Linked DNA regions of Verrucomicrobium spinosum DSM 4136 = JCM 18804. The protein of the gene in region 2 interacts with the protein of the main gene of each other region in a pairwise test. Links are inferred from orthologs where the notes say so. Each region holds a gene or a part of one and is shown on either strand. Other genes may lie near its edges. The genes, in order: rplK and VSP_RS18140.

Region 1 (6,757 bases), 2.2 Mb from region 2 along the record:
GGACATGGGAACGTCTGGATGACGGTGCTGGTCAATCCCACGGTGGATGAGAATGGGATGCCGGTGAGAGCGGATGAACTGTATGCCAGATACACAGAGGACATGCTGCGGCAGAGCTATGAAGTCCTTGGGATCGAGCTCACTTCCTTTCTCAAAACCCGGGTGAATGGCATGCCTGCTTTCCTGTTCACGCGCAGGCAGCCTTATGAGCAACTGGGTGAGAGAGCTTTGCGTGCGGCGCAAGTCATCCGCGTGTTCCGGGGCAGGTACATGATCAACTTTCAGATCAACACTTTTGGGCCGGAGGAGGGAACGGTGGGGGAAGATCGGATCAGGAAGCACCAGGCTCTTTTCAAGATGATTGGAGGATCCCTTCGAGTGCAGGACTAGCTTGAGGCGGCCAGAGGCGCGGGATCTGCCTCTGCCTATGCAGGAAGTCACCGAATGTGATAGTCTTGGCCCCGCGCTGAAACACCCTGGCTGTTCCGCGTGTAGTCGCGGCATGGCAATTGATCTTCCCAGCTCTTCCCGGCCGAAATCGCTCAACTCCCGCCGCCGCTTCTTGCAAACTGCTGCGAGCGCCGTCGCGGCCCCCTTCATCCTCCCTAGCGGATCCTATTCCAAGCCGCTCAACTCCATGTTGCAGGTGGCCAACATCGGTGTGGATGGCATGGGCTTCGCCGATCTCAAGAACATCGGCAACCATCCCAAGGCCAAGCTGGTGGCCTTCTGCGACATTGATAGCAACCGTTTTGAAAAGGCGGACAAGGAGTACCCCGGCGTGCCTCACTACGTGGACTACATGCAGATGCTGGAGCAGCTGGGGGACAAGGTGGATGCCGTCTCCGTCTCCACGCCGGATCATGCGCACGCACGGGCTTCAATCGAGGCGATGAAGCGTGGGAAACATGTGTACTGCCAGAAACCGCTCGCGCACACGGTGTGGGAGTGCCGCCAGATGCGCCTCTGGGCGGAGAAGACCGGGGTGGTGACCCAGATGGGAAACCAGATTCACTCCAACCTGGAGTATCGGCTGGCTGTACGCCTGCTGCGCGAAGGGGCGATCGGCAAGGTGAAGGAGATTCACAGCTGGGTAGGGGTGGACGGCCGCGAGCGCACTGACTACCTTGATCGCCCCGCGAAGGAAAAGGAAACTGCCCCTCCGCCCAATGTGGATTGGAACCTCTGGTTGGGGGCCGCTCCCGAGCGTCCGTATGTGGCGGATGCCTACCACCCGTTTGTGTGGCGCGACTGGCAGGCATTTGGTTCCGGGGCGCTGGGGGACTTTGGCTGCCACATCTTCGATCCGCTGTTCACCGCCCTGGAGCTCACGGCTCCGGTGTCTGTCCGCGCGGAGCACGAGGGCATCAATGGTGAGATCTGGCCTGGGCCGGAGCGGGTGCACTACGTGTTCCCTGGCACCCAGTTCACGGCGGGGAACACCGTCGAGATCATCTGGTACGATGGCAAGCTGCAGCCGCCCAAGGAACTCGCCCAGATGCCGGAGACATTCAATCTGCCCAAGGCGGGCTCCCTGGTGATCGGAGAACAGGGGAATGCGATCATCCCGCATGTGGCGGGCCCCCGGCTGTATCCCCTCGAAAAGTTTCAAGGCTTCGCGTATCCCAGGGACGTCACGGGCACGCCACACTGGCATGTCTGGATCAATCACATTTTTGAAGGCACCAAAACCGACGGAGGGTTCCACTACGCTGGCCCACTCGCCGAAGCGGTGCAGCTTGGCAACGTGGCGGCCCGTTTCCCGGGTGAGACCCTGGATTGGGACACTGCGACAATGAAGATCGCCGGAAAACCGGCTGCCGAGGCCTTGTTGAGCAAAACCTACCGCAAAGGCTTCGAAGTGACCTCCGTTTGATCGAGAGACCATCTAAGTGCTGGCGACCATTCTTGTAGAATGGTCGCCCAACACCCTCAACTTGAACGAATTGAGGGCACGTGACGCCGCAAACACCAGAAAAGCGCAAAATCGGCAAAAATAATTCCAAATTTTTTTGACAGAGCGGCTCGATCAACTAACTTGCGATCCACTTTTTTCGGGTCGGCGAGTGATGAATTCCTCTGCGTGAAGACGCAAGGCAGGCATCCTGGTCTCCCTCAAAAGTGGCACATCCCCGGTTAATGGTGCGCTCGTGTAGCTCAGTGGTAGAGCACGTCCTTGGTAAGGACGAGGTCGCGGGTTCAATCCCCGCCACGAGCTCCATCGACCCTCGGATTTGACTTTCAGTTCCCCAAACCAAACGCGCATACTACAACACCCAAACCCATGGCTAAAGAAGCATTCCAGAGGAACAAGCCCCACGTCAACATTGGCACCATCGGCCACGTTGACCATGGCAAAACGACGCTGACCGCTGCGATCACGACCACGCTGTCGGAGAAGGGGTATGCGCAGGCGAAGAAGTATGATGAAATTGACGCGGCTCCTGAAGAGAAAGAGCGCGGCATCACGATCAACACCGCTCACGTCGAATACGAAACCGACAAGCGTCACTATGCCCACGTGGACTGCCCTGGGCACGCTGACTATGTGAAGAACATGATCACTGGTGCTGCTCAGATGGACGGCGCCATCCTCGTGGTTTCCTCCGCTGACGGCCCGATGCCTCAGACCCGTGAGCACATCCTTCTCGCCCGTCAGGTGGGTGTTCCCGCTGTTGTCGTGTTCATGAACAAAGTGGACATGGTGGACGACGCAGAACTCCTTGACCTCGTCGAGATGGAAGTTCGCGACCTCCTCAGCAAGTACAACTTCCCCGGCGACGACATTCCGATCGTCAAGGGTTCCGCCCTCAAGGCTCTTGAAGGTGACGCCGAGCAGAAGGCCAACATCTACAAGCTCATGGACGCTGTGGATAGCTACATCCCGCTTCCCGAGCGCCCGATCGACCAGGACTTCCTCATGCCTGTGGAAGACGTGTTCGCGATCGAAGGTCGTGGAACCGTGGTGACCGGCCGTGTTGAGCGTGGCATCATCAAGAAGATGAGTGAAGTCGAAATCGTCGGCATCAAGGACACCGTCAAGACCACTGTCACGGACATTGAAATGTTCCGCAAGCTGCTCGACGAAGGTCGCGCCGGTGACAACGTCGGTCTCCTTCTTCGCGGTGTGAAGAAAACGGATGTCGAGCGCGGCCAGGTGATCGCGAAGCCCGGCTCCGTGAAGCCCCACCGCAAGTTCAAGGCTGAAGTTTACGTGCTTTCCAAGGACGAAGGTGGCCGTCACACGCCCTTCTTCACCAACTACCGTCCTCAGTTCTACTTCCGTACGACCGATGTGACCGGCATGGTCAAACTCCCCGATGGCGTAGAGATGGTGATGCCTGGTGACAACGTGTCCGTCGAAATCGAGCTGATCACCCCGATCGCCATGGAAAAGACGATGCGCTTCGCTATCCGCGAAGGTGGTCGTACCGTGGGTGCCGGTCGTGTGGCTGACATTCTCGACTGATTTTGTTGATTGCCGTTTGGGTGGCAGCCGCCGCGAGGCTTGCAAAAGTCTCACGGCGGCATTGTCGCCAAAAGGCATCACAACACTTGCAGTTTCAAAATTGTGCTGTAATACAAAGACTGTTCGTCAAGATAAACACGCCAGTAGCTCAATTGGTAGAGTAGTGGTCTCCAAAACCATTGGTTGTGGGTTCAAGTCCTACCTGGCGTGCCATCTTACCTGACAGTCTTTTTTGCCTGACGAACAACATGAGCCGAGTGTCACGCTATCTTTCCGAAGTCTGGGGCGAAATGAAAAAGGCCACATGGCCATGGGACCCCAAGGAAAAGGGCTTCGCCCGTTACAAGGAGCTGACCGATGCCACGACGGTGGTCTTTGTTGCCATGTTGATCTTTGCTGGCTTCACGGGCGCTTTTGACTTCGTGATGCGCATGTTCTTCAAGGCGGCGACGATCCTCTGATCTGCCAGTCCTGTCCGTTTAGTCTCGTCCGGCTTCCCTTTTACTTTTCCATCATGCCAGCGATCCCCGCACCTCACGACCAGTGGTATGTCCTTCACGTCCGCGCCGGGCTCGAGCAGCGCGTGCGTGAAAATATGGAGCGCCGCATCCAGTCTGAGGAGATGGGGGAATTCGTCTTCGAAGTGGTGGTTCCCACTGAGCGCGTCTCTGAAGTCAAAAAAGGCAAGCGCAGCGAATCCACCCGCAAGGTATTCCCGGGCTACATCCTCGCCAATATGTGGCTGCTGGATGAGAACAACAAGCCCGTGGTGCAGACCTGGCACTTCGTCAAAGAAACCGACGGTTTCTTGAACTTTGCCGGCACCAAGGATCACCCGATTCCCCTTCGTCCGAAAGAGGTCGAAGTCCTGCTCGCCCAGGTGCGTGAGCGTGAGGAAGGCGTGAAGCCGAAGTTTATGTTCTCCGTGGGAGACACGGTCCGCGTGGCGGACGGTCCCTTCGAGAGCCAGACTGGCATCATCGAAGAAATCGATCCGGAGAAGGGCCTGCTGCGCGTCTCCGTGAACATCTTCGGCCGCTCCACTCCGGTGGATCTGGAATACTGGCAGGTTGAGAAGGCCTGATTTTTCTGATTCAGGCAAGCTCCTCCCCCCCCTTTCAACTCAAACCGTAGTAACAAGAACAAGCGATGGCCAAAGAAGTCGTTAAAATGATCAAGCTCCAGATTAAAGCTGGAGCTGCCAACCCCGCGCCGCCCATCGGTCCTGCCCTGGGTCAAGCCGGTGTGAACATCATGGCGTTCTGCAAGGAGTTCAACGCCGCCACCCAGAAGATGGCTGGCGACATCCTGCCGACCGTCATTTCCGTTTACAAGGACAAGAGCTTCACCTTCATCACCAAGCAGCCCCCGGCATCCATCCTTCTCAAGAAGGCTGCCAATCTGGCTTCTGGTTCCAGTGAGCCCAACAAAAAGAAGGTTGCCAAGCTCACCCAGGCTCAACTCAAAGAAGTTGCCAAGCTGAAGCTGGCTGACCTCAACACCCAGGACCTCGACGCCGCTGCCCGCATCATGGCTGGTACCGCCCGTCAGATGGGGATCGAAGTTGTCGGTTAAATCTCCAAAACTCAAACCATGGCAGGAGAGCCTGCTTAAGACTCAGGCTCGCTCGGACTGCACAAGACCATGAAACAAAGAAGCAAGCGTTACAAAAAAGCGGCGGAACTCGTTCCGGCTAACAAATTCTTCTCACTGGAAGAAGCGGCAGAGCTCGTGAAAAAGCTCCCCTCCACCAAATTCTCCGAGACGGTTTCCCTTTCCTTCCGTCTGGGTGTGGATCCTCGCAAGAGCGATCAGATGGTCCGTGGTACCTGCCCCCTTCCGAACGGTTCTGGCAAGAGCGTGAAAGTCGCAGTGTTCGCCGTGGGCGACTCCGCTGACGCCGCCAAGGCCGCCGGTGCAGAATTTGTCGGCTTTGAGGATCTCATCGCCCAGGTCAAGGCTGGTTTTACGGGTTTCGATGTGGCCATCGCTACTCCCGCCGCCATGACCGAAGTCCGCAAGCTTGGTAAACAACTTGGTCCTCGTGGTTTGATGCCCAACCCCAAGACGGGCACCGTGACCGATGACACCGCCGGTGCGGTGAAGGCCGTCAAGGCTGGTCGTGCTGACTTCAAGCTCGACAAGAATGGCAACATCTCCGCTGGCGTGGGTAAAGTCAGCTTCGAGCCCAAAGCCATCGTGGAAAACGCCCAGGCTCTGATTGACGCCGTGGTTCGTGCCCGTCCCGCCTCTGCCAAGGGCAAGTTCATCCAGAGCATCACCTTCAGCGCGACCATGTCTCCTGCGCTCAAGCTTGATCTGGGCAAGTACGTGAAATCTGCCGCCTAAATCTGAAGGAGAACAACGACGATGAAAGCTGAAAAGACGATCCTCATTGAGCACCTTCTGGAAAAGGTCAACGCCTCCCCGTTCATGTTCGTGGTGGACTACACCGGGCTGAAAGTGGACAAGTTCGAAGAGCTTCGCAAGCGCCTCCGCGCTGCAGGCGCTGAGATGCACGTGTATAAGAACACGCTGGTGAAGAAGGCCGCTGAACGCGCTGGGTATCCCGTGGAAATCGGTGATGTCCTGACGGGCCAGTCCGCTGTGGTCACCGGTGAGAAAGACGTGTGCGCTGCCGCCAAGGTCATGAAGACCTTCGCGACCGAGTTCCAGAAGCCCCAGGTGAAAGCCGGCGTTTTGGACGGCAAGTACCTTGATGCTTCCGGCATCCAGGTCCTGGCGGACCTTCCTTCCCGCGAAGTGCTTCTTGCAACCTTGCTTGGCGTTCTGCAAGCCCCGGCTTCCAAGCTGGTCCGCCTGCTCAACGAGCCCGCCGCCTCCCTGGCTCGCGTGCTCAAGGCCAAGGGCGAACAAGAACAAGCCGCTTAATTTTCCGTGGGTTGCCCCGGCAACCCTTTTTACAATTTGACTCGATGGTGGAGGCGACTCCACCTGAATACCTAAAATCCAATGGTTCCTTGCCGGTCTGGCGGCTGTCAGGCTCAAAACCTCTGAAGCTTCAGAGGACGGCGATACCGAAATACTACTATGGCAGACCTGAATAAAATCGTTGACGAACTCAGCGGCCTTACCGTCCTGGAAGTTGCTGAACTTGTGAAAACCCTTGAGGACAAGTGGGGCGTGAGCGCCGCCGCTCCTGTCGCCGTGGCCGCCGCTGGCGGTGCTGCTCCTGCAGCCGCAGCCGCAGTTGAGAAGACCGAGTTCGACGTCATCCTTACCGAAGGTGGCACGAACAAGATCGGCGTCATCAAAGAAGTCCGTGCC
Region 2 (6,688 bases):
CCAAAGATCGTGGCGGAACAAAAGATCAAAAAGCAGGCAGACACCTTGGTTCTCGAGCTTGAGCGCAATCCGGATGTGCTGGGATCCATGCGTGGAGCCTTCGGTTTCAAGGGCTATTTGGTAGGCTTTGCTGCTGAAACTCAGAACCTGGTCGCCAACGCCCAGGAAAAACTGAAACGCAAGGGGTGCGATCTGGTCATTGCCAATGACGTGAGCCGCAAGGACACGGGGTTTGACAGCGCGGAAAACGAAGTCATGCTTTGCCTCCCTTCGGGCGAAACGGAGCTAATTCCCAAACAGTCCAAGCAAACGCTGGCGCGCGAGATCATCCGAAGGGTCGTCGCGCTGGCTTCCCAGTAGTCCCCTTCCCTCCATGAGTTCGAGTTCCCTCCTGAGTGTCGCCCTTGAAGCCGCCCACGCCGCCGGCCAGCTACAACGCGAGAACCTGGGGTCCGACCTCGCCGTGAATGAGATGCTGCAGTACGACATCAAGCTCGATCTCGATGTGCGCTGCCAGACCCTGATCACGGACATCATCCTGAAGAACTTCCCCGACCATGCGGTACTTGGTGAGGAAGGGAACGCGGGCAATCCCGACGGCACCACCCAGTGGATCGTGGACCCCATCGATGGCACGGTGAATTTCTTCTACGGCATCCCGCACTTCTGCGTCTCCATCGGTGTGAAGGTGAATGGTGAACTGGTCGCCGGCGTCATTTACGATCCGAACCAGGACGAGACCTGGGCCGTGGAAAAGGGCTCCGCCCCCACGCTCAATGGCAAAACCATCCGCACCAGTTCCCGGACGAAAATCAGCGACGCCGTGGTGACCTGCGGTTTCTCCAAGAGCGAGGAGGCCATCCTCGCCAGCTTTGAGCGCTACAAGCGCATTTCCCTGGCGGTGAAAAAGACCCGCATGCTTGGCAGCGCAGCCTTGGCCCTGGCTTACATTGCCTGCGGTCGTCTGGACGCCTATGTGGAGGAGCAGATCAGCGAGTGGGACGTGGCCGCTGGCCGTCTCATCCTGGAAGGCGCAGGAGGCACATTTATCGAGCAGCCCAGCCGCACTCACGAGGGCAAGATGTTCATCGTCGCCACCAACGGCAAGATCGACATGAATCCGTACCTCTAAGGTGCAGGCTTAAGGCACTGATCCACTGAGTTACTGAATCACCGATTTACTGATTTACCGAAATGTCCACCCGTGTCGGCATAGGCTACGACGTCCACCAGTATGCAGAAGGCCGCGCCTTCATTCTCGGCGGTGTGGAGATCCCGCACCATCGGGGCTTGAAGGGCCACTCTGACGCCGACGTGCTAAGCCATGCTATTGCAGACGCAGTCCTGGGGGCCCTGGGTGAGCCGGACATTGGCTACTGGTTCCCGCCAACCGACGCCAGCATCGAAGGCATCAGCAGCCTCAAGATCCTGGAGAAAGTCGCCCAGATCGCAGCCGACAAGGGCATGAAGATTGTGAATGTGGACAGCACCGTGGTGGCCGAGGCTCCCAAGGTGAATCCCCATCGCCTGGCGATGAAAGAGAAGATCGCCGCCGCATTGGGGGTCACGCCAGATCTCGTCGGGGTGAAAGCCACGACCAACGAGCGCATGGGATTTGTGGGGCGTGAGGAAGGCGTGGCAGCCATGGCCGTGGCAAGCGTGGAGAAGGCGTAGGGAAGAGAGTAGGCCTAGAGGGTAGAGAAGCCACCGCCTCCGGGAGAAGACGCGTTCTTTGAACGCGCATTGAATCCGCGCCCGCATAAATGCGGAACTCCAACCCTCTCCGGTCCAACTACAGGGTTGGAGTACCGCATTGATGCGGCTCAGGACGCGGTTCCCCTGACGCGACAATCCCGGCCACACCGTCCATCAGCAAACACACACCACCTCCTCCGCTCTCACGCGGGGCCGGAGTCCCCGCCTCCTTTAACTCTACGGCGCTCCATCCATTCCAACAAAAAACGCGCCCCGTGTCACAGGGCGCGTTCTCTGCAAATCAATCTAAAATCCTCGAACCCAACCAGCTGTCTTAGTGCTGGTTGCAGAACTCTTCGAAGCGGTCCATACCGGCGTTGATCACGTCGAGGCTGGTCGCGTAGCTGAAGCGGATCGTGTAGTCTTCACCGAAAGCAATGCCAGGAACGGCGGCAACCTTCTGCTTGCTGAGCAGTTTCTCGGCAAAGTTCACGGACTTGATGCCGATGGGCTCGATGTTCACCAAGAAGTAAAAAGCTCCCCAAGGCTCGACCACGCGGATGTTCTTGATCCCCTGAAGGCGGCCCAACATGAATTCACGACGCACATTGAACTCTTCACGCATGTCCGCCACGATCTGCTGGTCTCCGTTGAGGGCGGCAATCGCGCCGTATTGGGCAAAGGTCGTGGGGTTCGAGGTCGTGTGGCTCTGGATGGTGTCGATCGCGTCGGCAATGGCCTTCGGAGCGGCGGTGTAACCAAGGCGCCAGCCAGTCATGGCATAGGCTTTGGAGAAGCCGTTGACGGTGATCGTCAGGTCCGAAACTTCCTTGCCCAAAGAGGCGATGCTGATGTGCTTGTTGTCACCATAAACGAGCTTCTCATAAATCTCGTCGGAGAGGATCACGATGTCTTCGCCCACGGCGATTTCAGCGATCTTCTCAAGCTCGTCTTTGGAGTACACAGACCCGGTCGGATTGCCAGGGCTGTTGAGGATGATCATCTTCGTGAGAGGAGACATCGCCTCTTCGAACTGCTCGGGAGTGATTTTCCAACCGTCTTCGGCCTTGGTCTCGACGATGACCGGCACGGCACCCACGAGGCGCACCATTTCAGGATAGCTGGTCCAGTAGGGAGCCGGGATAATGACTTCATCTCCCGGATTGCACACTGCCAGGATCGCGTTGTAACAGGAGTGCTTGGCACCACAGTTCACGCTGATCTGAGAGGGCGAATACTTGAGTCCGTTGTCCATCTCGAACTTGGCAGAAATCGCCTCACGCAGCTCGATCAGCCCGGAGCTCTCTGTATAACGGGTCTGGCCATCCTGGAGTGCCTTGATGGCCGCCTCCGTGATGTGGGCCGGGGTATTGAAGTCAGGCTCCCCCGCGCCAAAGCTCAAAACGTCCACGCCCTGTTTCTTCAGCGCTTTGGCCTGGCTGGTAATGGAAAGCGTCAGAGAAGGAGCCAGTTCAGATACGTTTTTGGAGATGAAGTCCATTTGGGCGTGCTGTTTAAAAATTGGAGGGAGGGGTACAAAGGAGAGGCAGGCGGCTTTGTCAACCACCGTAAAGCAATGATGAGGTCATCTGTGAAGGCAATTTTGGGTGAAACCGCCTCACTTCCTCCCCGCCAGACGACCCCGTGCGGTGACCCATTTTCCACGGATGACCACCTCCTCGAAGACCAGCCCCGCCTTCTCTCCCAGCTTGAGGCAGTCGTCCGCCTGGGTCCTGAGGATGCCGCTGACAAAAACGATGCTGTGCTTGGACATGGACTTCACTATTTTGGGGAACACGTCCTCCAGGATGTCGTAGAAGAGATTCGCTGCCACGCAGTCCCAGCGACGGGAGGGTTTCCACTTCAATACATCGGCCTCTTCAATCACGACATTTTGGGTCCGATTGCGCACCAGATTTTCCTGCGCCACGCGCACGGCTTTGTCGTCAAAGTCGCAACCCCAGGCCTCACTGGCACCGAGCTTCTCGGCGGCGATGGCGAGCACACCGCTACCGGTGCCAAGATCCAACATCGTCCAGGGCTGACCTTCCTTGCTCTTCGCATAGTCCACCAGCATGCGCAACACGGTGGCCGTGGTAGCGTGGTGGCCGGTGCCAAACGCCATGTCCGCAGGAATGCTGATCACTTGAAGCTTGGGATGGGCCTTCTCGATCTCCTTGAGCTTGGTCTTGGCCTTCTCCGCCACCACCAGCAGACGTCCCCTCACTTTCACCGGCGGCGGTTGCTCCTGGCTCATCGCCGCCCAGTTCTGCGCCTTCAGTTCGCGCACGCTGCCGCCGAACTGCTTCGAGATGGCCTCTGCCTCTTTCTTCTTCTCGCAATAGACTTCAATGCGGATGGTGCTGCGGCCCGCGATCCGCGTGATGACAGCACGGGGCTCCCCGGCGAAACGTTCCTCCCAGGCATCTGCCCACTTTTCTGATGACAACTTAGACCACACAAACATGGCGGGATGCTAGAGGCAATCCTTCCTTCCGTCACCTATTCTTATCGGGGGCAGGCGGCCCCTCGCTACACAGGCCTGAAGACGATCAGCCCCATATTGTCCGATTTTTCGCCCAGGTACGCGGAAATTCTCGTATCCACAATGCAGCAGCGTCCTTTGTCGTAGTTGGAGGTGGCGTGCATGAAACGGCAGGTGTTGCCATGGCGAACGGCCAGCCCCACATGGGAGGTGTAGCCCGTGTCGTCCTTGGAGGCGATCGCCAGCACATCACCGTCCTGGAGCCGGGACTCGATGCCCGCGACACGATTTTTTGGAATGTAGCTCACAGGAAGCCGGGACACCCTGCCTTCCACATTGGCAATGCCACTGCGCAACGAGGGGTTGTTACGAAGATAGCGATAGTTCCGCCACGCAATCTGCATCTCCCGCACGTTCCTCCGCACCGGCACTCCACCAAGAGACCGAGTCACATTGGTGCCCAGTCCGCGCCGTTGGTTGTCGGCAAACACCTCTTCCAAATGGTGCATGCGACTGAGGTAGGAGCCATCGCACAGACCGTTTCGATAGCGCTCCATTTCTACCATCCGGAGCAACTCGACGGGCGACCACGGCCCAGGGTGGGTGCCAATCACGCGGGCAAAGGCGAGCGACACCTCATAGAAGGTCCAGCAGTCCAACGCGTACAAATTCACCGACGGCGCCTCAACGCGGTCGTCAATCTCCAGGGTGTAGTTGCCGTATCGTGTTCCGGCAAGCGCCCGGCCCACAGTCGCCGTTCGACGGGCGAGGGGCAACGCAGCCCAGTTTTCACTCTGGGCACGGGCTGTGAGCGCATAGAACTTGTCCTCGCCTTTGAAGACCGTGTTCCACGGCAGCCTGCCATGGTACACGGGCACAGGTTGAGGTGCCGGGACGCCGGGTGGAACGGACGTCACCGGAATGATGGGCGGCGGCGGCGGAGTGGAGCACTGTGAGAGCAGCAGTGCGGAGAAGTTGGCAGCAACAAGGGTGCAGAAATCGCGGCGGTCAAAAGAGGACATCTTGAATGGCTGACACGGGTTGAGAGGGCCGGTGAATACAAGCTCGGGAGAAAAAACTGGATATGAGCCCCAGGAATACCTGAGGTCCACAGGTGGACAGTCCGCAAGCGCTTCTGCTCAAACTCCAGCATGGAAGGCCTGCCGCTCCACATGCTGGAAAGCTGACACAAGTCAGATCAGCCCCTCTCCCAAGCCTCATAGCAAAAACCTTGCCACGCAAGCCACCCCCTTTGAAGTATGAAATAACTTGAAACGCATTTGACACTATTTGCGATTGCCAACAAATATCCCAACCCCGGGCAACACGTGCAAAAACTGCCAGTCACAATGCCCACCAGCTCAACACTCCCTGCCCCCATGCCACTCCCTGATCCCTCCGGTCCAGCACCTGCGCGAATGCCCATGAAACCGCAATTCACCACTCCCTTGCTGCTCAAGAGCCTGGTCGGCGCAGTGCTCGCCCTCAGTCTATCCGGTACCGGCATTCAAGCTGGCCCACCAGATGCCAAGGGCGCTGCGACCATCGAGCCATCAGGTCACCCGATGTACCTGGGCACCGTGACCGCGGGATTGAAGACCAGCGATGCCTACACCGACGGGCACTTTTCCATCGTCGCACCGCTCTACAGCACCCTGGGGGCAGACGCCACCCTGGAAGGCAGCGTGTTGTTTATCGAACCTTATGTCTCCTACGGTGAGGGCGGGGAGATCGCCTCATCCCTGGGCTTGGGGTTCCGGCATCTCTTTGGCTCCCAACCTCTCACGGCACTCTCTGCAAACAACACTGCCCAAGCCGGCTTCCTTGATGAAGGGGTCTTTGTGGGTTCAAGCGTGTTTGTGGACATGCTGGACACAGAGGCCAACAATCAATTTTGGCAACTGGGCGTCGGCATTGAGGCTGGCACGCGTTATGTGGAAGTTCGCGGCAACTATTATATTCCTCTCTCCGACAAGCAACTCGCAGAAGAGACTCGCACTCGCGAGACTATTCGCAACTCCAGGAGTCGCAGCACTTCCTATCTGACTGGTGTAAGCGATCCTTACGCCACGGGCAATACGATCGCCCAAGATGCGGCGTTTACCACCCGTACCACCACCACCACCTATACCACGACCATCGAGCGCCTCTTCCGCCGCTATGAAGAGGGCATGGAAGGCTGGGATGCTGAAGTGGCCGTGTTGGTACCGGGCCTGGACCGCTACCTTGATGTCCGCGTGATCGGCGGCTACTACAGCTTTGACAACCAGCCCTTTGGCCCCCAGCAGGGCGGCACTGGCAATGTGGAAGGCTGGAAGGCCGGCCTGGAGCTACGCCCGGTACCAGCCGTCATCCTGACCGGCACCTGGTACGAGGACGCCCGGCTCACCGGCAGTGACTGGACAGTAGGCGTGCAGCTCCAGATTCCGTTCGAAGCGGGCGACCTTGGAGATGGAAAGAACTTCCTCTCCCGAGTCGGAGATGCATTTAAACCACGCCGTCGCCACC

What was found.
Region 1: the proteins of VSP_RS18140 (region 2) and rplK interact in binary tests that used the Escherichia coli proteins (3 or more experiments, as listed by UniProt). The link is inferred for Verrucomicrobium spinosum DSM 4136 = JCM 18804 from one-to-one orthologs.

What each region holds. Positions count from the first base shown.
Region 1 is NZ_ABIZ01000001.1:6,663,807-6,670,563, reverse strand. The notes cover bases 3,412-6,331. They hold rplK (50S ribosomal protein L11), read left to right. Parts: upstream 3,412-4,618; coding sequence 4,619-5,044; downstream 5,045-6,331. Other genes in these bases: rplJ (50S ribosomal protein L10), read left to right, coding at 5,840-6,331; rplA (50S ribosomal protein L1), read left to right, coding at 5,114-5,818; nusG (transcription termination/antitermination protein NusG), read left to right, coding at 3,984-4,553; VSP_RS40585 (preprotein translocase subunit SecE), read left to right, coding at 3,718-3,930; tuf (elongation factor Tu), read left to right, coding at 3,412-3,469. In the rest of the region: VSP_RS27115 (hypothetical protein), read left to right, coding at 1-390; VSP_RS27110 (Gfo/Idh/MocA family protein), read left to right, coding at 503-1,876; more of tuf, read left to right, coding at 2,285-3,411; more of rplJ, read left to right, coding at 6,332-6,361; rplL (50S ribosomal protein L7/L12), read left to right, coding at 6,521-6,757. UniProt on the Escherichia coli protein: Forms part of the ribosomal stalk which helps the ribosome interact with GTP-bound translation factors.
Region 2 is NZ_ABIZ01000001.1:4,476,724-4,483,411, forward strand. The notes cover bases 2,239-5,089. They hold VSP_RS18140 (50S ribosomal protein L11 methyltransferase), read right to left. Parts: upstream 4,163-5,089; coding sequence 3,314-4,162; downstream 2,239-3,313. Other genes in these bases: VSP_RS18135 (pyridoxal phosphate-dependent aminotransferase), read right to left, coding at 2,239-3,196; VSP_RS18145 (N-acetylmuramoyl-L-alanine amidase-like domain-containing protein), read right to left, coding at 4,228-5,089. In the rest of the region: VSP_RS18120 (phosphopantothenoylcysteine decarboxylase domain-containing protein), read left to right, coding at 1-360; VSP_RS18125 (inositol monophosphatase family protein), read left to right, coding at 374-1,132; ispF (2-C-methyl-D-erythritol 2,4-cyclodiphosphate synthase), read left to right, coding at 1,195-1,674; more of VSP_RS18135, read right to left, coding at 2,030-2,238; more of VSP_RS18145, read right to left, coding at 5,090-5,202; VSP_RS18150 (inverse autotransporter beta domain-containing protein), read left to right, coding at 5,605-6,688. UniProt on the Escherichia coli protein: Methylates ribosomal protein L11.